Regions from separate parts of the Paenarthrobacter ilicis genome, predicted to be linked through region 3. Evidence: predicted binding sites of a transcription regulator. Region 3 holds the regulator's gene; each other region holds the start of a gene.

Region 1 (7,167 bases), 710 kb from region 3:
TGAAGTCCAGCTGGATGGTGGACATTTGCCAGGTGCGGCCCAGAGCGTCCTTTGCCTGGACGGAGATCTTGGGGCCGTAGAAGGCAGCTCCACCCGGATCCGGGACCAGTTCCAAACCGGAAGCCGCAGCAACCTCGGAGAGAGTGCGCGTGGCCTCTTCCCACGCGGCATCGTCACCCACAAACTTCTCTTCGTTCTTGGTGGAGAGTTCCAAGTAGAAGTCGTCCAGGCCGTAGTCCTTCAGCAGCCCCAGGACAAAGTTCAAGGTGGTGGTCAGCTCGTCCTTCATCTGCTCGCGTGTGCAGTAGATGTGGGCGTCATCCTGTGTCATCCCGCGGACACGGGTCAGGCCGTGGACCACGCCGGACTTCTCATAGCGGTACACGGATCCAAATTCGAACAGCCGCAAGGGAAGTTCACGGTAGGAACGGCCGCGCGAACGGAAGATCAGGTTGTGCATGGGGCAGTTCATCGGCTTCAGGTAATAGTCCTGGGCCGGCTTGCGGACCGTGCCGTCGTCGTTGAACTCGGCATCCACCTGCATGGCCGGGAACATGCCGTCCTTGTACCAGTCAAGGTGGCCGGAAACCTCATAAAGGTGACCCTTGGTGATGTGCGGGGTGTAGACAAACTCGTAGCCGGCATCAACGTGCCGCTGGCGTGAGTAGTCTTCCATCGCCTTGCGGATGATTCCGCCCTTGGGGTGGAAGACGGGCAGGCCGGAACCCAGCTCGTCCGGGAAGGAGAACAGGTCCAGCTCGACGCCCAACTTGCGGTGGTCGCGCCGTTCGGCCTCGGCGATGCGTTCCTGGTAGGCCTTCAGGGCTTCCTTGGTGGGCCAGGCGGTGCCGTAGATACGCTGCAGTTGCTGGTTGTTCTGGTTTCCCAACCAGTAGGCCGCGGACGAACGGGTCAATGCGAAAGCGTTGGAAATGATCTTGGTGTTGGGCAGGTGCGGGCCGCGGCAAAGATCGCACCAAACGCTTTCACCGCTTTTCCTGTCCACGTTGTCGTAGATGGTGATGTCGCCTGCGCCCACCTCGACGTTGACACCTTCGCCGGCGTCGGCGGCGTCGTTCTTCTTGCCCAGGAGCTCCAACTTGTAGGGCTCATTGGCCATGGCAGCGCGGGCTTCGTCTTCATTAACCACGCGGCGGACGAACTTTTGGTTCTGGTTTATGATCTTCTGCATCATCTTTTCCAGCTGGCGGAGATCTTCAGGGGTGAAGGGCTCGGCGACGTCAAAGTCGAAATAGAAGCCATCCGTGATGTAGGGACCAATGCCAAGCTTCGCCTCGGGACGCAGCTGCTGGACCGCCTGCGCCATGACGTGTGCAGTGGAGTGTCGGAGGACGTTGAGCCCGTCGGGGGAATCGATGGTGACGCCTTCAATGTCAGCACCGGAGGGAAGTACCTGATCGAGGTCTTTCAGCTCTCCGTTGACACGGGCTACAACAACATCGCGGCGCTCGAAGAAGAGCTCCGCGCCGGTGGTCCCTTCCGTCACCTTTTTCTCTTCGCCATCGACGATGAGGGTGATCTGTTGGGCATCTGACACGGGTGTCTCCTATTCATAGTGAAGCTTCATAGCTTGTGGCGTACGGGGACCACAGCCAGCCATCGTCAATGCTATCTGCTGGGGCGGAGGGGGCCAAAGCAGCGCGCCGGTGATCGGCTGGAGCCGCTGAGGGGGCGTTCCGAAATGGAAATCAGCTCCCCATCCCGGTGATTGCCAGGTTCCTGGAAATGCCATGCAGCGGTCCTTGGTGGCTTACTTCGGGAGGCAAACCCGTGCCGGTGGGCAGGAGATCGGCGAAAGGCAGTGATTCAGGTTTGCTGAGGTCCCATGCTTTGCTGGCGCTCAGGCTTATCCCCTTGGGTCCGGTTCTCCTGGTGGTTCCGCGGATCAGCAGGAGCCGGGTTCCAAACAGGAGGGGGCCTGAATCTTCCTGGGCTTCATGGAAAAACACTGAGTCTACGCACCCCGTACCGTCATCGATGCTGATGAACACCACCCGCCGCCCGCCCCGCATGGGTGGGGTTTGGGTGGCCACCCGGACGCCGGCAACCAGGACTTCGGTCCCGTTCCGGAGGCGTAACAGCTTGTCCGCAGTAATGACACCAAGCTTCTCCAGCAATGGGCGGTGACTATCCATCAAGTGTTCGCTGACATCCATAGCCATGAGATCCAACTCTGCACGGACATTTTCCACCACGGTTGGCGGAGGCAGCACAGGAGCCAGATTCTTCAGTTCCACATCACCCAAAGGGAATGACAATTGGCCATCCATGACATCCAGGGTCTTCTTGGCGGGCTTGGAATGGAGCGCCTGCAAATGCTGGACCAGATCAGCCCTGTTGGCCTTGCCTCCGGAGTCATGATGCAAGGCATCAAAGGCACCGAGCTGGGCGAGCCTTTTGATATTGGGTTTGCTGACGCGGGCCCTGGTCCTGAGGTCAGCAAGGGAATCATAAGGCTGACCAGCCACGATCCTCTTGAGCTCAGCTCCGGATAGCCCGTAGATACCGGTGAAGCTGAGACGGATTCCAAGCTTTCCCACGGTGGGACCTTCTGCGATTTTCTCTACCCGGTATTCAGCCTGGCTCCTGTTGATGTCCAAGGGAAGGATGGGAATACCCAGCCTCCTGGCCTCTGCCACCAACAACCTCTTGGGATACATCCCGGGATCATGCTCCCAAAGTCCCGCGAGGAAAGCTTCCGGATGGTGGGTTTTGAGCCACGCAGACTGGTAGGTGGGCACAGCAAAGGCAGCACCGTGGGCTTTGCAGAAACCAAAGCTGCCAAACGCCTTCAAGGTCCCCCATACCTTGTCCACAACGTCCGCCGGATACTTCCTGATGGCTTCACGCCGGAAGAATGACTCCACCCCAGGTTCGTGGACCTCATCCCCCAAAGCCCTGCGGAATTCGTCTGCCCTGTCCAAACCGCAACCGGTCATCACGTTGAACGTCTTCAGGATTTGTTCATGGAATACCGTCACCCCATGGGTTTCCTCAAGTACTGGCTTAAGGTCCGGGTGGGGATATCTTTCGGGAGCAAAACCGTGCCTGTGCTCAAGGAAGGGCCGAACCATATCCGACTTCATGGGTCCAGGCCTGAACAGGGAAATGTCGATGATGAGATCGTTGAACTCCCGGGGAGCCATCTTCCCTATCAGCTCCCGCTGCCCTGGTGATTCGATCTGGAAGCAGCCAAGGGTGTGGGTGCTTCGGATCAGATCATATGTAGGTTGATCGTCAAAGGGCACAGCGTTGAGATCGATTCTTCCGTCCGACGCAATATAGTCCGGCCCGTTTCCGTCAGAGCCCACGGGATGCTTGCCCGCTGCCACCACTTCCTCCTTGGAAGGGTGCAACCTGATGACCTCCCTGACAGCAAAGGCCATGGCGCTTTGCATCCTGACCCCCAGGACATCAAGTTTCAACATGCCCATAGGGTCCATGTCGTGCTTATCAAATTGGCTCATGGGCAGCCCCAAACCGCTTGGCTGGACCGGCGTCCTGTCGCGGAGGGTGGTGTCACCCAGGATCACACCACAGGGGTGCATCGAGATATGCCTGGGCAGGCGGTCCAACCTCTCGGTGAGATCCACCAGGAGATCCAACTGCTGGTTCTGGTCAGCTGCCTCCCGCTCAACCCGGCCTGCGAATTCCTTCAGCTCGGGTTTCTCCACCAAGGCTTCCCGAAACTTCCTGGCAGAAAACCGCCACAGCTGCTTGGCAATGTCACTGACTTCGCCTTCATCCATTCCCAACGCCATACCGGCATCCCGGACTGCGCCGCGTGCCCGGTACCCGTTCTGCATGCTCATCAGGGTGACCCGCTCGGCTCCGAAACGGTCGAAAATCTTCCGGTAGACGTTGTGCCTCTCCGCGCTTTCAACATCGATGTCTATGTCAGGGAGGGTGGACCGCCGTCCGGAAAGGAAACGTTCGAAAATCAGGTCGTGGCGGATGGGATCCACCTGGCTGATATCGATCAGGTAGTTGACCAAGCTGGAAGCTCCCGAGCCACGCGCAGCCACACGAACCCCCATGTCAAGGATCATTTTTGACACCTCGGCAACGGTCAGGAAGTAGGAACCAAAACCAAGATTTCCGATGATGCCCAATTCATGGTCCAGCCGGGACCTTAGCTGCTCCTCTGCCCTGCCGTGGATTCCCGGGAACCTCCGGTAGATCCCCGCAGCGCAGCGCTGGGTCAATTCCTCCATGGGGTCACCCTCGATGCCGATGATGGATGCCTCCGGGACCACCGGCTTTTTCCATCCCATGTCCACAGCCGGGTTGATACGGCATTTATCGGCGAGCGCTTCGGTATTGGCGAGGAGTTTGTTGAGCTCGTTCTTTCCCAAGCCAGCGGCGTTCATGATTTCTTTGCCCAGCTGGATCATCTGGTGCTTTGTTTTCAGCCAGCCCTGCCCTGTGGGTTGGAGGCTGGGGGCATTGAAGAGTTCCGGCAGCGATTTGAGTGTTCTTGCCGAGTCCAAAACGTCTGCAGTTGCGGCTCCGTCTTGTGCGCAGTAGCGGACTGCGTTGGTGAGGATTGCCGGGATGTTGTATTCCAAGGCTAGTTTCAGCATGCGCACGGAGTGCGGGGTGCTCAGTGGTTCTCCGGGGGCGCTGAGGTGGGAAACGGTTTCGGCCACGATGGTTCCTGGGGGCATGGCGTCTATCCATTGTTTGAACAATGTTCTTGGCCTGAGGTACTTATGGCCGCCCATTGCGTGTCCCACGTCCGAGTCAGGGCCGATCAGGACCGTGAGTACCGGTTTCAGGGTGAGGGGATCCAAGGTTCGTGAGGCGAGCTCACCCCTTGTTACAGCAACTGGTATTGCTCCCCCTGCTTTGCCGGAGGTGCGGGCGTGGGCGTCGGAGATGAGGCGGCAGAGTGCTTTGTAGCCTGCTCCGTTGGTGTTGCCGTGGGCGAGAACGACGACGCGGCCCGACACTTGGGTGCGGTGGTCGCCGTCGTCGTCAAAGACCGCAAGGTCCACGCCCACGATGGGGTCTATACCGGCGTCCATGCAGGCTTTGATGTGTTTGACGGTTCCGTAGAGTCCGTCACGGTCCGTGCAGGCGAGCGCTGTTGCGCCGTCCGCTGCAGCTGAACCGGCGAGTTCCTCCGGCCAGGAAACGCCGTAGTGGGCGCTGAAAGCTGTTGAGACGTGCAGATGGGTGAAGCTCAACGGTTCACGCTGCTTCGTCGGGTTCGACGGCGCGTGCTGGTGCGGCGTCGTGGATTCGGAGGAGCCGCCATCGGCCGCTGCTGACGTGCCGGACCAGGTCCAGGGTGATGGATTCGCTGGGGTTGGGGTCGGTGGGGACCGGTTGAAGCTGGACCCGCCAGATTTCGTGGTCCACCATTCCTGCGCCTGAGCCAATGGGGGCGCGGTGTTCTTCTATCCACCATTGGCGTCGTTCGTACCAACGGATGGGTTCATTGATGACTGTGTAGCGCGTGCCTTTCCATTGGACTTCGTGCGGCTGGCCTGATTCCGCGCTGGTCACTCCGACGGACTCGCTGAACAGCCCCATTTCACACCTCAATCACACCGAGCCGGATACATTCGAAAGTATGTTCGAATAAATTCAGTTTACGCCGAGGCAGGGGCAAAACCTACTTCGAAGTTCCAGCCGACGCCGGCCTGATCCTTCAGTGATGAAAGTCAAGGGGTGGACGGCAGGTGGGCCACAGAGCAGGATTGTGCCATGAGCACCCATGACGCACTTTTGAAGAAGGTCAACATCTCCGCAGCGGACGATCAGCTCGTTGCGCACTTTGAAATCGACGGCAACATCCCGGGTTCCGGGGCGTACGTTGTTGGCCTGGTGGCAGCCAGCGAAGACTACTCATCACAGCGCAGGCTGGGCATTGAGTTCATGAACGGTGAAGCGATTTCCTTCTATTCGTTCAACCATGCCCTCAGCGCCGAGGAGAACTACGACCTCAAGGGAGTGCAGCATTCGGGGAACGTCATTACTGGCAATTTCCCCCTCTCAGCCATCCATGGGCTCAGCAAAGGCCACGTCATGACCGCCTTCAGTGAAGCCGACGGCCGGGACTTCCAGGCCGGGGTTCCCGTTCACGAAGCCCTGTAGTACTTGGAGGGTGCTGTGAGGCTAGAAGAGCCCCTCCACAGGTTCGATGAGTTCGGGAGAGTTGTTCCGCACGTTCCCTACGGCTGAGCCCACTGGGTCCAGCGTCCAATCAGCGGCTGTCTCATGGGCCCTGGACCGGACCAACTCCACCAGACCTTCAGCATCCTTCTCGCGGGGATCCAGCCAAGCCTGCATGGTCTCGGCATTCATGGGCAATGGGACGCGATCATGCAGGGATGTCAGCTCATCAAAGACCGAAGCGCTGCGTCGGGTGCCGGCTGATTCTGCCGTAGGGGTGTCCGCCGTCAGAATGGACATGGACAGCAACCAGCGGCCGGGATCGTCACTGGCAGCCGCCGGGTCTTTCCACCACTCGTACAAACCGGCAAAAACCAGGCCATGTCCGTCTCCGGGGTGGACATAATAAGGTTGCTTGGACTTTCCATCGCCCTTTTTCCACTCGTAATAGCCGTCAGCCGGAACAGCGCAACGCCGGGAGATGGCAGCTTTCCTGAAAGACGGCTTTTCAAGGACCGTTTCGCTCCGGGCGTTGATCAACCGGGCGCCGGCCTTGGCATCCTTCGCCCATGAAGGAACCAGACCCCATTTGGCGAGGTGAAGTTGCCTCTTGGTGTCGTCCTCAACAAGGCGCTCCAGCACAATCGGAACAGCGTCAGTAGGGGCCACGTTCCATGACTTCCCCACTAGGATCTCGTTTTCAAGCTCAGCATCGAACTCAGCGAGCAAGTCCCCCACCGCCCTGGCCATCACATAACGTCCGCACATGCGAACAGTCTGCCCTTTCCAGCCCAAAGCCACCAGCGGAACAGCCCTGCGCGGAACCCTGCTCAGCGGAAACAACCGCAAGCCAGGAAATATCTGCCGGCACGTTACCGTTGACAGCATTGAAACATCCCCGCGCAAGCGACCCAACCCTGAGGAGAGCTCTGTGGACTTCACTCCCGACTCCGGCACCATCACCATGTTCTCAACCACCTGGTGCGGCTACTGCAACCGATTGAAGAAGCAACTTGATGCCAAGGG
Region 2 (7,167 bases), 2.3 Mb from region 3:
CGGTTGTCCGGGGCGTGCTCCAACGTCATGGAGGAGGCGCCGGCCTGCTCACCGGCGGCCGAGAGACCCTGGCAAAGACGTGCCAGGACCAGCAGGACGGGAGCCCACCAGCCGATGGTCTTGAAGTCCGGGAGGCAGCCGATCACGAAGGTGGCGGCACCCATGAGGACCAAGGTGAACATGAGGACCTTTTGGCGGCCGATCCTGTCACCGAAGTGGCCCAGGATGACAGCGCCCACGGGGCGGGCGATATACGCGAAGCCGAAGGTCGCAAAGGACATGATGGCTGCGTTGGCGTCCGCATCCGGGAAGAACACGTGGGGGAAGATCAGGGCTGCGGCCGAGCCGAAGATGAAGAAGTCGTAGTACTCGACGGCGCTCCCCAGGAAAGAGGCCAAGGCGGCTTTCTTGGGGGTACCCGTGGTGGTTTCAGTGCCTGGCGTCGCTGACGGCAATGTTTGGCTCATGGAAAGAGTTCCTTCTGTGACGACGATGTCGCGGATCTGGCTTCAGTGGGAAGACGAAGCCCGGTGTGGCCAGATCCTCCGCAAGTAACCACATGGTGAGAGCTACTTGTGCAATACAGCAATAGTGACTGTGAGTGCGGTCACTTGTCAATAGGTTTCACCACGATCTAGAAATAGCTCTCACCATGTGAGAGCATCGAGTCATGAGTGTGAAAGACGACACAAAAACCGACATGGTCGGCAAAGCCCTGGGCCTGTTGGTTGTCCTGGGGGATGAGCCCCGCGGAGCCAGTGCCGCGGATCTGGCCAGGAGTGCGGGCCTGCCCTTCAGCACCACCTATCGGCTGCTGGGATCCCTCACCCGGGATGGGTTCGTTGACTACGAGCCGGATGGGCGCCGCTACCACCTGGGCCTGCGGGTTTTCCAGCTGGGCCAGCGCGTATCCAATCACCACGGATTCGCCGCCACGGCCTTGCCGGTTCTCCAGCGCGTCACCGAGCGGACCCATGAGGCCACCATCTTGTCCGTGCGGGACGGAAACCACCACCTGACGGTCAACAAGGTGGATGGCCCCAGGAGTTTCCGCGTCACCAGCGATCCCGGACACTTGGGGGCGCTGCACACAACGTCCGTGGGCAAGGCGATTGTTGCTTTTGAGGAGGAGATTGAACGCAAGCGCTTGCTGGAGGAGTTGCCCCTGGATCCCCTCACGGAGCACTCCATTACCGACCGCGACGCGTTCCGTGCGGAAATCGAGCAGGTCCGCCGGCAGGGCTATGCGGTGATGGACGAGGAGAACGAGATCGGCATGCGGGCCGTGGCCGTCCCGGTCCTGAACTCGCAAGGGCATGCCTTTGCTTCCGTGGCCACGGCGGTTCCGGTCTTCCGTATGACCATGGAGGAACTCATTGCGCACGTCCCCACTCTTCAGGAGGCGGCGGCCGAGTTGGCAGCCCGCCTTCCCCAGCGCTGACCCTCCGCTGTGAGGCCCGCTCTGAGCGCCAAGCCCGCCCGAAAGCGTGTAGAGCGGGCCCCGCAACGCACGAGCCCACTCGCCATCTTTGTCATTTGTTCGCGATAAGAACATGCGTGCGGAATATGAACACCTGTAGTAATCTAATGTCTACACCCGGCTTGGCTGCCTCACAGCGCCCCCGCGGTGAACAGTAAAAGGAGCTTGAGGATGAGCAACCGAGCCGAGTCCGTTCTGGTGGGCCTCGTAGGCGAAGGCGTCATGCCCTCGCTCACGCCGCCCATGCATGAGCGCGAAGCCGACGTGCAGGGCCTTCGCTTGCTGTACCGCCCCATCGACCTGCTGGAACTCGCATTGCCGGCCACCGCCGTCGGGGATCTCCTCACTGCAGCGCAGCGCATGGGCTTCAACGGCCTGAACATCACGCACCCGTGCAAGCAGTTGGTGCTTGGGCACCTTGATGAAATTTCCGACGACGCCGCGCGCCTGGGCGCCGTCAATACGGTCCTGATCCAGGACGGTCGGTTCATCGGCCACAACACGGACTTCTCCGGCTTCGGCTCGGCGCTCGCCGATGGCCTCCCCGAGGCGCGACTGGATCGCGTGGTCCAGTTGGGTGCAGGCGGTGCCGGTTCCGCCGTCGCCTACGCACTCCTCAAAGCCGGCGTCAGCACGCTGGACCTGGTGGACATGGATCCCGCCCGTGCCGCGGAACGTGCGGCCGAGCTCGGGGGGCTTTTCCCCGAAGCCACCGTTACGCCGCGGAGCATCAACGAGCTGCCCGAGATCATGCCCCTCACCGACGGATTGGTGCATTGCACCCCCATCGGCATGGCGGCCCACCCCGGGCTCCCCTTGGACATGGGCCTCGTGGAGCCGCGGCATTGGGTGGCGGACATCGTGTACCGCCCCATCGAAACGCAATTGGTCCGCGAGGCGCGGGCCAAGGGATGCGACGTCCTCGACGGCGGTCGGATGGCAGTTGGGCAGGCGGCCGACGCCTTCCAGCTCATCACTGGACGCGAGGCGGACCGCGATCGCATGCGGGCACACTTCCTAGAACTGATCGCCGCCGAAGAAGAGGCTCTCCTGGCAAAGGTGGCCAACTGATGCGTACCGGAATCGCAACGGTCTGCCTGTCCGGCACGCTGAAGGAGAAGATGCAGGCCTGCGCGATTGCGGGCTTCGATGGCATCGAGATCTTCGAACAGGACCTCGTCACGTCCCCCCACAGCCCGGAAGAGGTCCGGAAAATGGCCGCCGACCTCGGCTTGGGCCTGGACCTTTACCAGCCGTTCCGGGATTTCGACGGTGTCACGCCGGAATTGCTGAAGGCCAACCTCAAGCGCGCCGAGGCCAAGTTCAAGCTCATGGCTCGCCTGGGCATGGACACCATCCTGGTCTGCTCCAACGTAGCCACGGCAACCATCGACGACGACGAACTCCGCGCCTCCCAGCTCGCGGAATTGGCAGAGTTGGCCGGGGCACACGGAGTCAAGGTGGCCTACGAAGCCCTGGCGTGGGGCAAGTACGTCAACGACTACGAGCACGCCTACCGCCTGGTGGACATGGTGGACCACCCCAACCTCGGCACCTGCCTGGACTCCTTCCACATCCTGTCCCGCGACTGGAACACCGCGCCCATCGAGGACATCAACGCTGAGAAGATCTTCTTCGTCCAGGTGGCCGACGCCCCCAAGCTCTCCATGGACGTGCTGTCCTGGAGCCGCCACTACCGGGTGTTCCCCGGGGAAGGTCAGTTCGAGCTGGCCAAGTTCATGGGCCACGTGGTCCGCGCCGGGTACACGGGGCCGGTCTCGCTCGAGGTCTTCAACGATGTTTTCCGCCAGTCGGACACCGAGCGGACCGCCGTGGATGCCATGCGCTCCCTCATCTGGCTGGAGGAGCAGAGCGCCAAATGGCTGGCCAGCGCCTCCACCGAATCTGCAGCCGGCAACGGCAGTGCGTCCCGCCGTCGTTATCCCATGGAACTGGCCACGCTGCCCAAGGTGAACGAGCCCGCCGGCTTCAACTTCGCCGAGGTCAAGGCGGACAACACCGCGCAGCTGGAGAAGCTCCTCGGCCAGCTCGGCTTCGGTTTCGAAGGCCGCCACCGCACCAAGGACGTCCAGCTCTGGACCATGGGCCAGGCCCGCGTGATCATCAACGAACAAGCGGCCTCGCACTCGGAACCGGCTATCGCCGCGTTGGGGTTCGACGTCGACTCTCCAGTGATTGCCTCCGCCCGCGCCCAGCAACTCAAGGCGCCAGTGGTTGCCCGCAAGGTCCAGGCTGACGAGGAAGTCTTCCAAGGCATCTCAGCGCCGGATTCCACCGAGATCTTCCTGTGCCAGGGAAGCCCGGACGGGACGGCCGCGTGGACGCACGAGTTCGGCGAGGGGCTGGAACACCCCTCCAGCGCACAGAACGCAGTCATTGACCACGTGAATCTGGCCCAGCCGTGGCAGCACTTTGACGAAGCCGTCCTCTTCTACACCAGTGCTTTGGCCTTGGAACCCCAGCCGTTCGCGGAGGTCCCCAGCCCCAACGGACTGGTGCGCTCGCAGGTGATGCAGACCAGCAACAAGGCGGTCAGGCTCGTGCTGAACCTGGCTCCGGCCCAGCAAGCGCAAAGCGCCCGAAAAACGTACCAGGAACACATCGCGTTCGCCGTGGACGACCTCGTGGCAACGGCCCGGTCGGCCCATGGGCGTGGCCTCGAGTTCCTCCAGATTCCGGCCAACTACTACGAGGACCTAGACGCCCGGTTCGATCTTGAACCCGGATTCCTGGCCACCCTCAAGGAGCTCAACCTCCTGTATGACCGGGACGCCAACGGCGAATTCCTCCACTTTTACACGGCCACTGTGGGCAGTGTGTTCTTCGAAATGGTGGAGCGCCGCGGCAACTACGACGGCTACGGGGCGCCCAACGCCCCGGTGCGCCACGCCGTCCAATACGACTCGCTCCACCGGGCCCTGCCTCACAGCACCTAGGCCCACACAGCCCCTGAGCAACAGAACCAGAATCCATCAACCGAAAGGAGCCGGCCGTGCCGCAAGAACAGACAGCACCAGCGCTCGAATCCGAGGAGCTCGTGCCCGCCGCTGAGCCACACGCTGCGCACGATTCCAAGAAAGTGGAAACCCAGGCCGATCTCAGTGCTGAGATCAAGGGCATCGGGGACCGCTACGCCGAGGCCCTGAAGAATGGCAAAGGCCCGGAAACCATGCCGCGCCTGGACTATGCGCCATACCGCAGCAGCATCCTCCGCCACCCCACCAAGAGCCTGCACCACGCGGACCCGGAGACCATCGAGCTCTACTCGCCCGCCTTCGGTCACCAGGATGTCCACGCACTGGAATCGGACCTGACCATCCAGCACAACGGCGAACCGCAGGGAGAGCGCATCATCGTCGCTGGCCGCGTCCTTGATGGCGATGGCCGCCCCGTAGCGGGACAGCTCGTGGAGATCTGGCAGGCCAATGCCTCCGGCCGCTACATCCACAAGCGCGACCAGCACCCCGCACCGCTGGACCCGAACTTCACCGGCGTCGGGCGTTGCATCACCGGCGACGACGGCTCGTACAGCTTCACCACCATCAAGCCCGGCGCGTACCCGTGGAAGAACCACCTGAACGCCTGGCGCCCGGCCCACATCCACTTCTCCATGTTCGGCTCGGAGTTCACCCAGCGAATCGTCACCCAGATGTACTTCCCGGGCGACCAGCTCTTCCCGCTGGACCCCATCTACCAGTCGATCGTGGACCAGGATGCCCGCGACCGCCTGGTGGCACAGTACGACCACGAGCTGACCAGTCCGGAATGGGCCCTCGGCTACAAATGGGACATCATCCTGACCGGTTCCAAGCGGACCTGGACCGAAAACGAAGCATACGGCGACGCCGGGGACGAGGAGTAAAGCGCATGAGCAAGCTGGCACCCACACCGGGTCAGACCGTAGGCCCTTTCTACGGCTACGCCCTCCCTTTCAATAAGGACAACGAACTCCTGGCGCCGGGCAGCCCCGGCAGCATCCGCCTCCAGGGCACCGTGTATGACGGCGGGGGCAATGCCATCCCGGACGCCATCCTGGAAATCTGGCAGCCGGACTCCGAGGGCAAGATCGTCCAGCGCACCGGCTCCCTGGTCCGCGACGGCTACACGTTCACCGGCTGGGGCCGCGGCTCCGTGGGCAACTCGGGCGTGTACACGTTCACCACGGTCAACCCCGGCCCCACGGCTCCCGGCGCTGCAGCGTTCATCTCCGTGGCTGTGTTTGCCCGCGGCCTCATGAACCGCCTCTTCACCCGTGTGTACCTGCCGGAAAACGAGGAAGCGCTGGCCAACGATCCTTTGCTGAGCTCCCTGGATCCCGAACGGCGCAAGACCCTGATCGCACGCCGCGATCCCGACGGTGGCCTCACCTGGGACATCCGCCTGCAGGGCGGCGACGAGACCGTGTTCCTGGATTTCCAGCAGGACGGATCGCTGGACCTCAATACGGAAAACCCGGCATGACCGACGGCGACTTCGGCCTCCTGAGCCCCGTGTCGGCGTCGCCCGCTGTGGCGGCGCTGACGGGCGACCGTGCCGTGATCACGGCAATCCTCGACGTCGAAGCTGCGTGGGCAGCTGTGCTCGAGGATGCCGGGCTTGCTCCGGCAGGGTCAGCCGCTGTGGTGGCCGAAGCCGCCTCGATCGAGCAGTACGATGCCGCCTCAATTGCCGAACGCGCCCAGGGCGGCGGCAACCCGGTGATTCCCTTGCTCGGGGACTTGCGTGCCCGCGTCCGGGAGCTGGACTCGGGCGGGATCGGTGCCGGAAAGGCTGTCCACACCTCGCTGACCAGCCAGGACGTCCTGGATTCGGCGCTGATGCTCCTCGCCAGCCGCACCGTTTCCGCGCTGCTGGTTGAGGTCAAAGGCACGACGACGGCGCTCGCCACCTTGGCGGAGCAGCATGCGGACACGCTGTGCGTGGGCAGGAGCCTGACACAGCACGCGCTTCCGTACACGTTCGGGCTCAAGGCTGCGCAGTGGTTCCAGGGCGTGGCGGCCGCGGCTGCCCGCTTGGACTCCCTTGACTTGCCGGTCCAGTTCGGCGGGGCCGGCGGGACGTTGGCCTCAGGCACGAAGCTCACCGCTGGCTCGGACTCCACACCGTTCACTCTCGCGGATTCCTGGGCTGCACGCCTTGGGCTGGCCGCAGTCCCCGCCCCTTGGCACACCAACCGCCTGGCCATCACAGCCCTGGGCGACGGCCTCGCTGCCGTCATCGATTCCTTCGGCAAGATTGCTGCCGACCTGCTCTTCCTGAGCCGCCCGGAAGTTGCCGAACTTGGCGAACCGCTGGCCGCCGGACGCGGGGTTTCCTCGGCCATGCCGCAGAAGCAGAACCCCGTGCTGTCAGTCCTGATCCGCAGCGCAGCGTTGCAGGCTCCTGGTCTTGCAGCGCAACTGCACCTCGCGGCGGCAACCTTCAACGACGAGCGGGCCGATGGCGCCTGGCACAGTGAATGGCCGGCCCTGCGCCAGCTGCTCGCGTTGGCCCTGGGCGCCGCTTCTCAGCTGAAGGAGCTCACCGAAGGCCTCCGGGTCTTCCCCGATGCGATGCGCCGGAACCTCGGGCTCTCGGGTCCGCTGCTGCTCAGTGAAGGTGTGTCGGCCGCCGTCGCGCCTCTCCTCGGCGAAGACGGAAAACAGAAGCTGCAGGCCGTCGTCGAC
Region 3 (7,167 bases):
AGGAGTGAACAAAGTAGAAACGCTCTTGTTCGACTCCCTCAAAAAGGATGGAACCCTCCGCAACGTCCACGGTGTTCCAGCCCATGTGCGGAACCACGGGAGCCGGAAGCAGCTCTACCTTGCCGGGCCACTCGGCCATGCCCTCGGATTCCGTGCCGTGTTCGACGCCTGCTTCAAAGAGGACCTGAAGTCCTACGCAGATGGCCAGCACCGGGCGACCGCCGGCTACCCGGCGTCCGATCATCCGGATGCCGTCCACGGCTTTGAGTTCCTTCATGACAGTCTCGAAGGCGCCCACACCGGGAACCACCAGGCCGTCGGCGTTCAGCACGTCCTCACGCTTGGAACTCAGCACCACATGGGCACCCGCGCGCTCCAACGCACGGACGGCGGAGCGGACGTTTCCGGAACCGTAATCCAACACTGTGACAGTCGGCTTGCCTTCCGGGGACTCCGGCTTCAATAACGCCGCACCATCCGTGATGGCTCCATCCTTGAGGATCTGGCCGCTCACAGCGCACCCTTGGTGGACGGAATGCCTTCCACACGGGGATCCGATTCGACGGCAGCCCGCAGGGCACGGGCGAAAGCCTTGAACTGCGCTTCCACAATGTGGTGCGGATCCCGGCCGGCCAAGACGTTCATGTGCAGGCAGATGCCCGCGTGCAGCGTGATGGCCTCAAAGACGTGCCGCGTCAGCGAACCTGTGAAGTGGCCTCCGATGAGGTGGTATTCCTGGCCGGCCGGCTCTCCGCCGTGCACCAGGTACGGCCGCCCGGACACATCCACGACAGCATGGGCGAGGGCTTCATCCAACGGAACCGTCGCTTCGCCGAATCGTCGGATACCCGCCTTGTTGCCCAATGCTGTGCGGAGAACTTCGCCGAAAGTAATCGCGACGTCTTCCACCGTATGGTGCGCGTCAATGTGGGTGTCGCCGGTTGCCTTGACAGTCATGTCGATCAAGGAGTGCTTGCACAATGCCGTCAGCATATGGTCGTAGAAGGGTACCGAAGTGCTGATGTCGGAGACACCGGTGCCATCCAGGTTGATCTCCACCAGGACCGAAGATTCACTGGTGGTGCGCTCCATGCGCGCGGTGCGGGCAGCGGACGGCGCAGCGCCGGTTTCGCTCATTGGGATGTCCTTATACACGGAAGGTGGATGGGGTCTACAAACAAGTTTAGGCGTGCGCGGATGCCGGCCCGTCCAGGAGCGCCTCAAGGGCTTCCAGGAAGGCCGTGGTTTCCCGCTCGGTACCGGCGGTGACGCGAAGGTGTCCCGGGATACCGACGTCGCGGATCAACACACCGGCGTCAAGCAGTCCCTGCCACACGGCGTGCGGGTTGTCCAGGCCCCCGAAGAAGACGTAGTTGGAGTCCGACGCCGCCGGCTTGAGCCCCATGCGCAGCAGTTCGGTGACTATCCGGTCCCGCTGCACTTTGATGTCCTCGACGTCCGCCATCAGGGCTTCGCGGTGGTTCAGCGCCGCCAACGCGGTGGCCTGGGTGACAGCTGACAGGTGGTAAGGCAGACGGACCAGCCGGATGGCATCGGTCACTTCGGGGGCTGCGGCCATGTATCCCAGCCGGGCCCCGGCCAAAGCAAAGGCTTTGCTCATGGTGCGTGAGACGATCAGGCGCTGGCGGCCGGGCAACAGTGTCAGGGCACTGGGCGTATTGTCGTGCGCGAACTCGTGGTAGGCCTCATCCACGATCACGATTGCCTGGTTGTCCTCACCGGCCGCGTAGACGGCCTCGACTACATCAAGGCCCAAGCCGGTCCCGGTGGGATTGTTCGGTGAGCAGAGGAAGACGATATTGGCGCCCGTCTCACGGACCTGGGCGGCCGCCGATTCGGCGTCCAGCCCATAGTCATCCGCCCGGACTCCCCGCACATACTCGGTGTCGGTGCCACTGGCCAGCAAGGGGTACATGGAATACGTGGGCGGGAAACCCAAGGCCTTGCGTCCGGGCCCGCCGAAGGCCTGCAGGATTTGTTGGAGAACCTCGTTGGAGCCGTTGGCGGCCCAGATCTGATCCGGGCCGAGTCCGTGCCCCAGGTATTCAGCCAGGGCTTGCCGCAACTCCGTGAACTCGCGGTCGGGATAGCGGTTCAGCCCCGTCGCTGCGGCGGCAACGGCCTTGGTAATGGCGGCCTGTACATCCTGGGGAACCCCATGGGTGTTTTCGTTCACGTTGAGCAGGACGGGAACATCCAGCTGCGGCGCACCATAGGGGCTCAGACCGCGCAGGTTGGTCCGGAGGGGTAGTTGGTCAAGTCGCTCAAGCTGGTCACTCACCACGACAGTTTAAGCGGAGGGTGGGACTCCAGACTAACTGTGACGCCGGCGCCCACCCGAATCCGCCCGTCCTCCTAGGCTGCTGGTACAAACAGTTGCTGGCCGGGCTGGATCCGGCCACCCCGGAGGTCGTTCAGTTGAATGATTTCCGCGATGACGTCGCGGGGGTCACGCTCCGGCGCAGCGGCCCCGGCAATTCCCCACAGCGACTGCCCCTGCTGCACGGTGACGGTGACGGCAACGGGTGGCCTGAGCTGCGACTGCGAGTCGGAGGCCTTCGCCGGAGAGGTGATGAATCCGGCGAGGCTCAGGAGAGCAGCTGCCAACAGCATGGCGGGAATGCCGAAGAAGACCATCCGACCACGACGGGTCAGGCGGAGCCGCGGGGATGCCTTGGAGGCGCGGTAATCATTGAGGTTGGTGACGACGGACATGAGCTGAGCCCTTCTGAGCTATTGCCTGGCGCCGATACTTCGCCGCCTGGCTGCCAATTCTTAGTGCCTCCCCCGCGACGCCGATCCCTGGATGGGATGTTCGAACCGGATGTTCGATTTTCGGTACCTCGCGAAGATTTATAGAACACATGTTCGAACCTTGCTATGACATTTTTAGCACTTATCAACGAACGGTGTCGAGACTCGCTAGAACAAATGTTTGATAAACGCCTGCGCCTGCCCTACGTTTGAGTGAAGAAACAGGCACTGTTTCAGTGGACCAGGAGGGTCTGACATTTTTAGGACTCTCCCCATAGGGACGTACCTTGCGGGCGAAATGGAAGGCATTGGCGAACATGGCAGCGAAAGCCACAGGCGGCGCGGCACCACTGCGGAGCCAACAGCCCCAGAAGAGCCCCAAAAGCCTGACTGTCCGGCAAAAGAAAATCCTGGAGACCATCCAGAGGTCGGTGAACGACAACGGCTACCCGCCCAGCATGCGCGAAATCGGAGACACCGTGGGGCTGGCCAGCCTGTCCAGTGTCACGCACCAACTCTCACAGCTGGAGAAATTGGGATACCTCCGTAGGGATCCCAAGCGCCCCCGCGCCATGGAAGTCCTGATGCCCCTGACACTGGACGCGGGTTCCGTGCCCGGCGTCGAAGGTCCCGCCACCCTGCGCAGCACGGGCGGACTTGCGGTGACGGAACTTTCCAGCGCCAGCGACACCGCCATGGTTCCCTTGGTGGGCCGCATCGCCGCCGGCGGACCGATCCTGGCGGACCAGACTGTGGAGGACGTTCTTCCCCTGCCCCGCCAGCTCGTGGGGCACGGCGAGCTGTTCATGTTGAAGGTTGCCGGCGACTCGATGATCGACGCCGCGATCTGCGACGGCGACTGGGTAGTGGTGCGCCGCCAAAACGATGCCATCAATGGCGACATCGTTGCGGCCCTGTTGGACGATGAAGCCACCGTCAAGACCTTCCGTCAGCGTGACGGCCACACGTGGCTGCTGCCGCAAAACACGCAGTACGAGCCCATTCTGGGAGACCAAGCCACCATCATGGGCAAGGTTGTCTCAGTTCTGCGGTCGCTCTAGCAAACCCGATTCAGCTATCCTGGCCGGCAGTCCCGGCGAAATTCCCAACCAGGAAGCCATCTACGGCGTTGTAGCGGAGCCAAGCCGTTCCAGGACACCTCTGACCACTGTGCGGTCTGCAGTCGCCCAGAAGGGCGGCAGGGCAGCGCGCAGGAATGCTCCATAGCGCTCGGTGGAAAGTCGCGAGTCGAGCACCGCCACCACTCCCCTGTCACCGGTGGAGCGGATAAGCCTGCCTGCTCCCTGAGCCAGGCGAATCGCAGCGTGGGTAGCGGAAACAGCCATGAAGCCGTTGCCGCCGGACTGGGCTACTGCGCGGGACCGCGCAGTCATCAGCGGGTCATCGGGCCGGGGAAACGGTATGCGGTCGATGACCACCAACCGGCATGAGCCGCCGGGAACATCAACACCCTGCCACAGCGACATCGTGCCGAAAAGGCAAGTGTCGGGCTCATCCGCGAACTGCTTCACCAACGCGGACATGGTGGACTCGCCTTGGCAAAGAATGCTGACATCCAGGCGCTGACGCATCGCATCTGCGGCGTCTTCCGCGGCACGGCGTGAGGAGAACAAGCACAATGCTCCCCCGCCGGAAGCCCGGATGAGGTCTTCCAGCTCGTCCAAGGCCTCAGGAGAGGTTCCCCGCGACGGTTTGGGCAGATGCTTGGCCACGTACAACACACCCTGCTTGGGATAGTCGAAGGGCGAACCTACGTCGATCCCCGTCCAGCTGGGAGCTCCGTCCCCTATCAGCCCCAATCCCCCGGCTGCCGGTTCAAAAGCCGAACCGATGGCCAGCGTCGCTGACGTCAGTACCACCGTATGGTCGGCGAAGAGCCCTTCCCGCAGCCTTCCGGCCACGCTGAGCGGTGCGATGTTGATCAATGCCGGTGCGGTCTCGTCAGGCTGGGAGTACCCCTGCTGGGGGTCGAAAGTGCTGTTCCGGGAAAACCACACCACTTCCCGGTTTTCCTTGGCGGCGAGCATACGCTCGCACAGTTCAAGGATGAGCATCAGCCGCGACCGGGCCAGTTGCCGGCCACCGTCGACGGCCGTCGAGGAGTCGGTTTTGGAGTCCGAAAGGGCCGCCCGGGTGGCGTCGCGCAATTGATCGAGGCAGTCCAGCTGCTCATCATTGAGGCCGTTGGGAAGCAAACCGTCGGGAACACCGGCGATTGCCATGTCGAGGCGGTCCGCAGCGGCGTTGAGCGCATCCACAGTAATGGCCGTGTGCTTGCGTGCGCTGGAGGCGGCAGCATGGACCATCGCCACTGACAACTGGCCGGATACTGCTCCCGTAACCCTGTCCTGCAGCTCATGCGCTTCGTCTACCACCACGACGTCGTATTCCGGCAGCACTGCCAGGCCTTCGAAAGCGCTGACGGCCAACATGGCATGGTTGGTGACCACAACATCGGCCTCAGCCGCACGGGCGCGTGCCAGTTCACTGAAGCACTCCTCGGCAACGGGACATTTTTGGGCCCCGAGGCATTCCATGGAGGTGACGGATACTTGCCGCCATGCCCTGTCCGTCACGCCGGGCATCAGTTCGTCACGGTCTCCCGTGGCGGTCTTTTCGGCCCATTCGCGGAGACGGACGACTTCCTTGCCAAGCTGCGACTGCGGGCCACCCATGGACGCCGCGAAATGCGGCACGGCCGTATCCTCACCCAGGGAAAACAACTGGCCTTCTGACGGCTCCTCGCTGGGGAAGCCGCCTTCCAGCTTTTGCAGGCAAACATAGTTTGCCCGCCCCTTCACCAACGCCACGTTGACCGGGCGTTCAAGGTGGGGGGTGATTGTGTCCAGGAGCCTGGGAAGGTCCCTGCCTACAATCTGGGTCTGCAAAGCCAAGGTGGCGGTGGACACAAGCGTGGGCTTGTTGCTCTCCATGGAGTGGGCGATCAACGGAATCAGGTACGCCAGGGACTTACCTGTTCCCGTTCCCGCCTGGACCAGGAGATGTTCTCCCGTCTCAATGGCACGGGTGACATGCTTGGCCATCTCATGCTGGCCTTCCCTGCTTTGTCCCCCCATGCCTGAGACGGCACGATCCAACAATTCAAGGGTTGCTTTCTCACCCTCGGATGCGGCTCCGTCCGCCGCCACCTTCTTAGCCATGAGCGATGAATGACTCCAGTTCAGCGGCCAGGCCCTCACGGACCATTGCCACTACGCGCGTGCCGTTTTCCTGGTGGTCGAGGCTGAGAATTTCGGAGTCCGAGCTGTGCAGCTTGCTGATCAGCTCGCCACGGTCGTAAGGGATCAACAGCTCCAAGCGGACACCGGGCCGCGGGATGGATCGGCTGATGTCCTCAAGAAGCTCCGCGATTCCCTCGCCTGTACGTGTGGAAACCACTGCATTCCTGGGCTCCTTTTGCTTCAGTCGCTCCACAACGAAAGGATCTGCGACGTCCACCTTGTTGAGCACGATGATCTCCGGCACTTTTCGTGCATCCACTTCGGAGAAAACAGCCCTGACTGCGGCAATCTGCCCTTCAGGATCCGGGTGGGAAGCATCCACCACGTGGAGGATCAGGTCAGCATCCGCGACCTCCTCCAGCGTGGAGCGGAAAGCCTCCACCAATTGCGTTGGCAAGGACCGGACAAAGCCCACGGTGTCGGCAAGGGTGTAGCCGATGCCGTCCGGAGTCTGCGCCTTGCGGACGGTGGGGTCCAGCGTGGCGAAGAGTGCGTTCTGCACCAGGACCCCGGCATCGGTCAGGCGGTTGAGCAAGGAGGACTTGCCCGCGTTGGTGTAGCCGGCAATGGCCACGGACGGAACGTCGTTACGACGGCGGTTGGCCCGCTTGGTCTCGCGCGCCGGCTTCATGGCCGCAATCTCACGCCGAAGCTTGGCCATCCGGGTACGGATGCGCCGGCGGTCGAGTTCAATCTTGGTTTCACCCGGACCACGCGAACCCATGCCGGCGCCTGCGCCACCCACCTGGCCACCTGCCTGGCGGGACATTGAGTCACCCCAACCACGGAGCCTTGGCAACAAGTATTCGAGCTGCGCCAGCTCAACTTGTGCCTTGCCTTCACGGCTCTTGGCATGCTGGGCGAAAATGTCCAGGATCAACGTTGTGCGGTCCACCACCTTGACCTTGACAATGTCCTCAAGCCCACGGCGCTGGGAGGGCGCAAGCTCGGTGTCCACCACCACCGTGTCCGCGCCGGTGGCGGCCACGATGTCCTTGAGTTCCTGGGCCTTGCCGGAGCCAAGGAAGGTACCGGGATCGGGCTTTGTACGCCGCTGGACGAGTCCGTCCAGGACCTCGGAACCTGCCGTCTCGGCCAGGGCTGCCAGTTCACGGAGGGAATTCTCCGC
Region 4 (7,167 bases), 230 kb from region 3:
GACGGGATTCCTGTTGCCACCGAACCGGCAGCCGGAGCGGAAGGCCACGTAACGCTGGTGGGAGGCGGTCCCGGAGCCCTGGATCTGCTCACCGTTGGTGCGGTGAACGCCTTGCGGGACGCCGACGTCGTGTTTTACGACCGCCTGGCTCCCTACCAGGAGCTCGCCGGACTGACCTCTGCGGAGTTGGTGGATGTGGGCAAGCAACCCGGCCTGCACAAGGTGACACAGCGCGACATTGAGAAGCTCATGGTGGAGGCCGCACTGTCCGGCCTGAACGTGGTCCGGCTCAAGGGCGGAGATCCTTACGTGTTTGGACGCGGCGGGGAGGAAGTGGCGGCCTGCGTCGCGGCCAGCATCCCCGTCCGGGTGATTTCCGGTGTCACCAGCGCCATCTCTGTTCCCGCCGCGGCTGGCATCCCGGTAACGCACCGCGAGGTGAGCCACATGTTCACAGTGGTGTCCGGACATGCTCCCCTGACTGAGCGGGAACACACCCACCTGGCCCGTCTGGGCGGGACAATCGTGGTCCTGATGGGCATTGGTACGTTGCCACAGATGGCGGCCGGCCTGCGTCGGGCGGGCATGGCCAAGGACATGCCCATGGCTGTGGTGGAACGCGGCTACCGTCCCGGCCAGCGCACCACGATTGCAGATTTGGGCACCATCGAAACAGCAGCCATCGGCTGCACCAACCCGGCAGTGCTGGTGATCGGCGAGGTTGTGAGGGTGGCTGAGGCCAACCGGAACCATGCCGAAGCCTCCGCCGAGCTGGACCGACTTGCAGCTTCGCTCCTTGAAGCCTGAAGGTAGATACCCATGACTGTTGCACGCGCCCTCGAAGTCCCGGGAACAAGCCCTGCCCCGGAACCCACCGAATCCCCTGATTCCCCCCTGGACGGATTCCGGATCGGTGTCACGTCCCACCGCCGGTCCCGCGACCTCATTGAAGCTTTGGAACGCCGCGGGGCAAGCGTTCTGCACGCTCCTGCGCTGAAGATCGCTCCTGTCCAGGAGGACATGGTGCTGATCGAGGACACCAGGACGATTATCGAGGCCAAGCCGGACATCTGCATCGCCACCACCGCTTACGGCATGCGCCGCTGGTGTGAGGCTGCCGACTCCTTCGGCATTGGCGAGCAGCTGCTGGAAACACTGTCCGCCTGCCGGATGTTCGTCCGGGGACCCAAAGCCCGCGGCGCGGTCCGCGCTGCCGGCTTGGCCGACGTCGGAATCAGCAGCGACGAAACCACGGCGACGCTGGTGGACATGCTGCTGGTGGAGGGCGTCCGCGGGAAAACCGTGGCTGTCCAACTCCACGGGTACACCGACGTACGGCAGTTGGAGCGGCTGCGCATGTCCGGCGCCAGAGTCCTGACCGTGACGCCGTACCGCTGGGTCAAACCCGACGGCGAGGACAAACTGCCGCGGCTGATCGAGGCCGTCTGCAGCGGAAACCTCGATGTCCTGACGTTCACCAGCGCTCCCGCCGTTGACGCGATGTGGAGTACTGCGCATGAGATGGGTCTGTACCGCCAGCTCATAGAAGCCCTCAAAGGACCGGTAACAGTTGCCGTGGTGGGTCCGGTGACCGCCCAACCGTTGGTGGACGCCGGCCTGTCGCCATTGATTCCGGACCGGTACCGCATGGGCGCACTCATCCGGTTGGTCACCGAGCACCTGTCCCTGAACCATGTCCGGCGCCTGGAGACCAGGAATGCCACGATCGAGCTGCGCGGACGGTGCCTGCGGATCAATGGCGAAGTAGTGGATCTGGCTCCAGCACCCCTGCTGCTCCTGCGTGCTCTGCTGGGTGCGGGTGGAGCGGTCCTCTCCCGCGAAGCGCTCTCTGACTTGCTGGACCTGCGCGGATCCGTCCACGCCTTGGACATGACGGTCAGCCGGCTGAGGTCCTCCCTGCCCGATGGCAAGCTTGTTGAGACCGTGGTGAAGCGCGGCTACCGCCTGAGGGCCTGAAACCGCTGGTGGGGCGGCCACCCTAGGCCGCCTTCACCAGCGGGAGCTCATCCCAGTGCGTGGTGTACCTCGGGCTGAGCCTGGCGCGCTTCATGGACCAGTCCGGGCCGCCTTTGATGCCTGCGTGCCCCAGCCCGATGGAGCCCCGACCATACCGCATGCTCACGTCTTCCAGCAGTGGACCGATCCCCCGTTCCTCATGACGGTTCTCGAAGATCTCCAACGGCCTTTGGTTTCCGGTAGGACGAAGGTCCGTCACCATGATCCCGGCTTTGGCGTACCGGACACCCTCCACGATTTTAGGCAGCAACGCATGTGCGGCTTTGGTCAGCAGCACGGGGTCAGATGTTGGCATGGGAAGGGCAACGTTGACTGCGGGGAAGGACTTGTCATGGGGGTTGTAGACGGAGGTCTGCGCGAATGCGGTCAGTAATTTTGCCTGGAGGTGGTGTTTGGCCAGCCGCGCGCTGGCCATCTGCCCGTAGACGCTGAGGACTTGGCGCACTCCCGCCGAGGTGGTGATGGGCGTGGAGAAAGAGCGGGAGAAGATCAGTTGGTCCCGCCCTATGCGCTCTTCTTCCATGGGGATGCAGGCCGTTCCCTGCAACTCCAGGACGGTGCGCATCATGACGATGGAGAACTTGTCACGGAGTGCCACGGGATCGGCGCGCACCAGATCCATGATGGAAAAGATGCCGATGGCGTTCAACCTTTTGGTGAGCCGCGTGGCGACGCCCCATATCTCCACCACGGACAATCGCTCCATCAGGGCCTCGCGCTGGGCAAGTGGCACCGAGTCCCACCGGCACACGCCGTTGAAGGCAGGGTTGTGCTTGGCCCACTTGTTGGCCAGCTTGGCCAAGGTCTTGGTGCGGGCGATGCCCACGCAGACAGGAACTCCAACGTGCCGGTAACACGCGTCCTTGATGGTGCGGCCCAGGGCAAGGAGATCCTCCGGGGAGCCCTTGACGCCCAGGAACGCCTCGTCAATGGAGTACACCTCCTGCCAGGCCGAGTAGCGCCCCAGCAGCTCCATGACCCGGGAACTGATGTCCCCATAGAGTTCGTAGTTGCTGGACAAAGCGATCAAACCCCACTCTTTGGCCCTGGGTGCCAACTTGAACCAGGGGTCCCCGAGCCCGATGCCGAGTTTCTTGGCCTCTGGGGACCTGGTGACCGCACAGCCATCATTGTTGGAGAGCACAATCAGGGGCCTGCCCTCCAGCGCGGGATTGAAGGCCCGCTCGGCAGAGGCGTAAAAGCAGTTGATGTCCACGTGGGCAATCTCCGGCATGTGCCGCATGAGTGCTGGCTTCGACATGGTCCTCCTGGTGCAGCAGCGTCTAGCAGACGCGCCCAGGTTTTCCGGACAGGCGCGCCGTGAATTCGAAGATATGTTCGAATAACTCCACTGTACCTCCGGGCCCCGACAAGATAGCCCCGGATTCCTGCCCCTTGTGGATAACGGGTACCGTGAGGGAAGCCACCATGGCCCCTCATAAAGTGACCGCCCATCAAAAGGAGTCTGCACCCATGAGCACCGCGCCCTTGACTGAAACCGTGCCCTGGACTGAAGGTGACTGGACCAACCAACCGGCATCCGTCGTCGAGCGTGACGGTGAACTGCTGGTGACGGCGGTGGAGGGCAGCGATGCCTGGCGCATCACTTCTTATGGTTTCATCCACGCCTCAGAGCATGCGCTGCTGGCTCCGCTCCCCCAGGACAGCGCAGTAGAGGTGGAATTCACGGCAGACTTCTCTGCGCAGTTTGACCAAGCCGGAGTGTTTATCCGTGTCGGCGGCGAGCACTGGATCAAGGCAGGTGTGGAGTTTGCGGACGGAGCGGCGCAAGTGGGCGCCGTGGTGACCGATGGCGTGTCCGATTGGTCGCTGGCACCGGTGCCGGACTGGGCCGGGCGGCGAGTGGTGGTTCGCGTCAGCCGGTCGGGCGATGCTGTGACAGTCCGGGCCGGCCTGAGCGGGGAGTCCCTGCAACTGGTTCGAGTGGCGCCCCTGGCTGAAGGGCTGACGGCTTTCGCGGGGCCGCTGGTGTGCGCACCCACCCGGAGCGGGTTGACGATCCCGTTCCACTCCTGGCGGACCACTGCCCCTGACACCCAACTGCACTGATACCCAACTGCACTGGCACCCAACAGCCCTGACGTAAACCACGCGTTAAACCAAGGTTGCCGACCTGTCCCCACGACAGATCGGCAACCAAGACTTGGTGAACCCTAGTGGGCATCCTTGCGGTGCACGGTGTAGATGGCGCCGGTGGTGACATCTTCCTCCAAGGCTTCCAGGGTGCGCCCACGCGTTTCGGGAACCTGCGTGTAGATGAAGATCAAGGCCAGGATCCCTACTCCTCCGAAGAGGAAGAACGTGCCCGTGATGCCCACTCCGGCAACCAGGGTGGGGAAGAACAGGCCCAGCAGAGCGTTGGCGATCCACAGGCAGAAGACCGAAAGGCCAATAGCGAAGCCGCGGACATGCAGCGGGAAGATCTCGGACAACATGACCCAGACGGCGATGTTGAGGAACGTCTGCATGGAACCGACGAAGGCCACCACCAGGAAGAGGATCACGAACGGTCGGGCCTCGTTCCCCACGGGCAGGACCACGGAGGCGATGCCGATGAGGAAGTGGCACACCGTTGTCAGGGTGAAGCCCACCAGCAGTGTGGTGCGGCGGTTGATGCGCTGCATCAGCGAGAGGGCAATAACGCCACCAACAACTGCAATGACGCCGGGGGCAATGTTGGCGATCAGGGCAGCATTCGAGTCAAAACCGGCTTCCACCAGCACTGACTGGCCGTAGTACATGATCGAGTTGATGCCGGTCAGCTGTTGAGCCACGCCCAATCCGATGCCCACCAGGATGATGCGGAGGATCCACTTGTCCTTCAGCGCCGCCCAGGACGTGGCTTTGGAGGCACGCTCCTCATCGGCGAGCTGCTTGACGTCGGCCATTTCAGCCTCGGCCCGCTCCACCGAGCGGATGGTCTTGAGGACCGTGAGCGCTTCCTCCCAGCGGCCCTTGGAGATCAGCCATCGGGGGGATTCGGGCATCCGCAGCATGCCGAAGAACAAGGCGATGGCCGGCAGTGCGGCCACGGCCAGCATGACGCGCCACACTCCACCGAATTCACCCCAGATGTTGCCAATGATGGCGTTGACGATGAAGGCGGCCAGCTGGCCGATCACGATCATCAGTTCGTTCCGGCCCGCCAGGGATCCGCGGATTTCGTACGGGGCGAGCTCGGCCAGGAACACCGGAACCACCGTTGAGGCCCCGCCCACAGCCAGGCCCAGAATGAGGCGTCCCACCACCATGATTTCGAAGGAGGGGGCAAACACACATGCAAGAGTTCCCGCCAAGAAGAGCACCGCGAGCAGAATGATGGTTTTGCGGCGCCCCCACGAATCGGACAGGCGGCCGCCACCGACTGCTCCCAGGGCGGCACCGAAGAGCAACGAGCTGGTGACGATTCCTTCCGTCAGGGCCGTCAGACCCAGCTCGGCGGTCATGGGTCTCAGTGCGCCATTGATGACACCAGTGTCATAGCCAAAGAGGAGGCCGCCGAAGGTGGCGACCAGTGCTACCAGACCGAGCCGCTTTCGGTGCGGCCCGTTGGTCAGCGGAGGGAGGGCGGCGCCGTGGGCACCTTCCCGCTGCATTTGCGTAGCAGACATCAGGACTCCTTTGTCATTGTGGTGCGGGCCATACTCCCGCTCTGACTATCAGGCTAACGCGCGAAAGACTTAAATGTAAGGTCAAACTAACAAATACCTTCAAATGTCCGGTTTGCGACGTGCGAAGATGGGAATATGGCACCTGATCCCCGCAACCGGCCAGCGACACAAAGTGACGTTGCGAGGGAAGTGGGTGTCTCGCGGACCCTTGTCTCCTTCGCCTTCCGCGGCGCACCCGGGGTCAGCGAGGAGACAAAGCAGGCCATCTTCGCCGCGGCGAAACGTCTTGGCTACCGGCCCAACGCCGTCGCCGCCGATCTGGCACGCAAGCACCGCTCCGCCGTCGGACTTCATCTGATGGATATCCGCAACGAGATCTTCGCCGACATCCTCAGCGGCGTCAGGCTGGCGCTCCCCCACGACGGCAACCGGCTCATCCTCAGCGTGTCCCGATCTGTGGACGGAGTGGACGAAGGCGCCCTGGAATCGCTGATCGAGGCCAGGGTGGGAATCATCATCGCCGCCACCTTGCTGGACACCGACGAGCGCGTACGCGAACTCTCGCGCATCGTGCCGCTGGTCAGTGTCACCCGCCCGGTGGAAGGCGTGGACAGCGTCTATTCGGATGACATTGCCGGAGCGGCGGCCGCCACGGAGCACCTGCTGGCCCTGGGGCACCGACGGATCGCGCACTTGGCGGGACCCGCCTACGACGGCCACACGGACCGGCGCCGGAGTTACGAGAAAACCATGCACGACGCCGGGCTGACGCCCCTGACCTTGCCCGCCGACGACTTCACCCACGAAGCCGGACAGCGGGGCGCCGCGCAATTGCTGGACCTGGCGGACCGGCCCACCGCAATCTTCACACACAACGATCAACTGGCCCTCGGCGCACGGGAAGCCATCCACGCCCGGGGATTGAGCGTCCCGGGCGATATTTCCCTGATTGGGTACGACAATTCCCGGACCTCGAGTCTGTATGGAATCGGCCTCACCTCCGTGGACCTGAAGGCAGCAGCCTTGGGAACCATCGCAGGGGAAGTGGCCCTGGAACGCCTCAGGTCCCCGGACGCACCCCCAGCGGACAGGCGTCTCATGCCGCACTTGGTGATCCGGTCCTCCACGGCACCCCCGCGGGACTGAGGGCCCGGCCCGGGCCTGGACCTCCGCGCTCACGAAGGTACCGCAAGGTACTTGGTGTGCGGGATGGGGTTACTTGGCGGCCGGGACGAGGGAAGCGATCAAGCCCTCAATGCGCGTCTTGATCTCATCGCGGATGGGGCGGACAGCCTCGACGCCCTGCCCGGCCGGATCTTCGAGGACCCAGTCCTCGTAGCGCTTGCCCGGGAAGTACGGGCATTCGTCCCCGCAACCCATGGTGATGACGACGTCGGATTCCTTCACAGCGTCCGTGGTGAGGACCTTCGGGATTTCAGCGGACATGTCGATGCCCAGTTCAGCCATGGCCTCCACGGCGGCGGGGTTCACCTTGTCC

Evidence for each region. The regulator LexA, encoded in region 3, represses DNA repair genes until DNA is damaged. The targets are predictions, from matches to a motif close to TCGAACANNTGTTCGA.
Region 1: a site for LexA is predicted at 5,592-5,607, ahead of JOE60_RS10115 (DUF6504 family protein). Genes of this name have one in related genera too.
Region 2: a site for LexA is predicted at 1,548-1,563, ahead of JOE60_RS17630 (shikimate dehydrogenase). Genes of this name have one in related genera too.
Region 4: a site for LexA is predicted at 3,364-3,379, ahead of JOE60_RS06005 (Y-family DNA polymerase). Genes of this name have one in related genera too.

Annotation. Positions count from the first base shown of each region.
Region 1 covers NZ_JAFBCD010000001.1:2,224,640-2,231,806, forward strand. Annotated here, with positions in the region: gene thrS (threonine--tRNA ligase) at 1-1,558, opposite strand, end outside; gene JOE60_RS10110 (DNA polymerase III subunit alpha) at 1,710-5,210, opposite strand; gene JOE60_RS10115 (DUF6504 family protein) at 5,215-5,559, opposite strand; gene JOE60_RS10120 (hypothetical protein) at 5,734-6,123, shown strand; gene JOE60_RS10125 (SOS response-associated peptidase) at 6,145-6,891, opposite strand; gene JOE60_RS10130 (mycoredoxin) at 7,073-7,167, shown strand, end outside.
Region 2 covers NZ_JAFBCD010000001.1:3,842,976-3,850,142, reverse strand. Annotated here, with positions in the region: gene JOE60_RS17640 (MFS transporter) at 1-467, opposite strand, end outside; gene JOE60_RS17635 (IclR family transcriptional regulator) at 671-1,441, shown strand; gene JOE60_RS17630 (shikimate dehydrogenase) at 1,652-2,551, shown strand; gene JOE60_RS17625 (bifunctional sugar phosphate isomerase/epimerase/4-hydroxyphenylpyruvate dioxygenase family protein) at 2,551-4,437, shown strand; gene pcaH (protocatechuate 3,4-dioxygenase subunit beta) at 4,494-5,363, shown strand; gene pcaG (protocatechuate 3,4-dioxygenase subunit alpha) at 5,369-5,962, shown strand; gene JOE60_RS17610 (lyase family protein) at 5,959-7,167, shown strand, end outside.
Region 3 covers NZ_JAFBCD010000001.1:1,518,840-1,526,006, reverse strand. Annotated here, with positions in the region: gene hisH (imidazole glycerol phosphate synthase subunit HisH) at 1-514, opposite strand, end outside; gene hisB (imidazoleglycerol-phosphate dehydratase HisB) at 511-1,137, opposite strand; gene JOE60_RS07010 (histidinol-phosphate transaminase) at 1,184-2,302, opposite strand; gene JOE60_RS07005 (LysM peptidoglycan-binding domain-containing protein) at 2,377-2,736, opposite strand; gene lexA (transcriptional repressor LexA) at 3,093-3,836, shown strand; gene JOE60_RS06995 (ATP-dependent DNA helicase) at 3,897-5,957, opposite strand; gene hflX (GTPase HflX) at 5,950-7,167, opposite strand, start outside.
Region 4 covers NZ_JAFBCD010000001.1:1,286,350-1,293,516, reverse strand. Annotated here, with positions in the region: gene cobA (uroporphyrinogen-III C-methyltransferase) at 1-807, shown strand, start outside; gene JOE60_RS06010 (uroporphyrinogen-III synthase) at 820-1,977, shown strand; gene JOE60_RS06005 (Y-family DNA polymerase) at 2,000-3,298, opposite strand; gene JOE60_RS06000 (DUF1349 domain-containing protein) at 3,511-4,107, shown strand; gene JOE60_RS05995 (sugar porter family MFS transporter) at 4,212-5,669, opposite strand; gene JOE60_RS05990 (LacI family DNA-binding transcriptional regulator) at 5,805-6,815, shown strand; gene JOE60_RS05985 (arsenate reductase ArsC) at 6,885-7,167, opposite strand, start outside.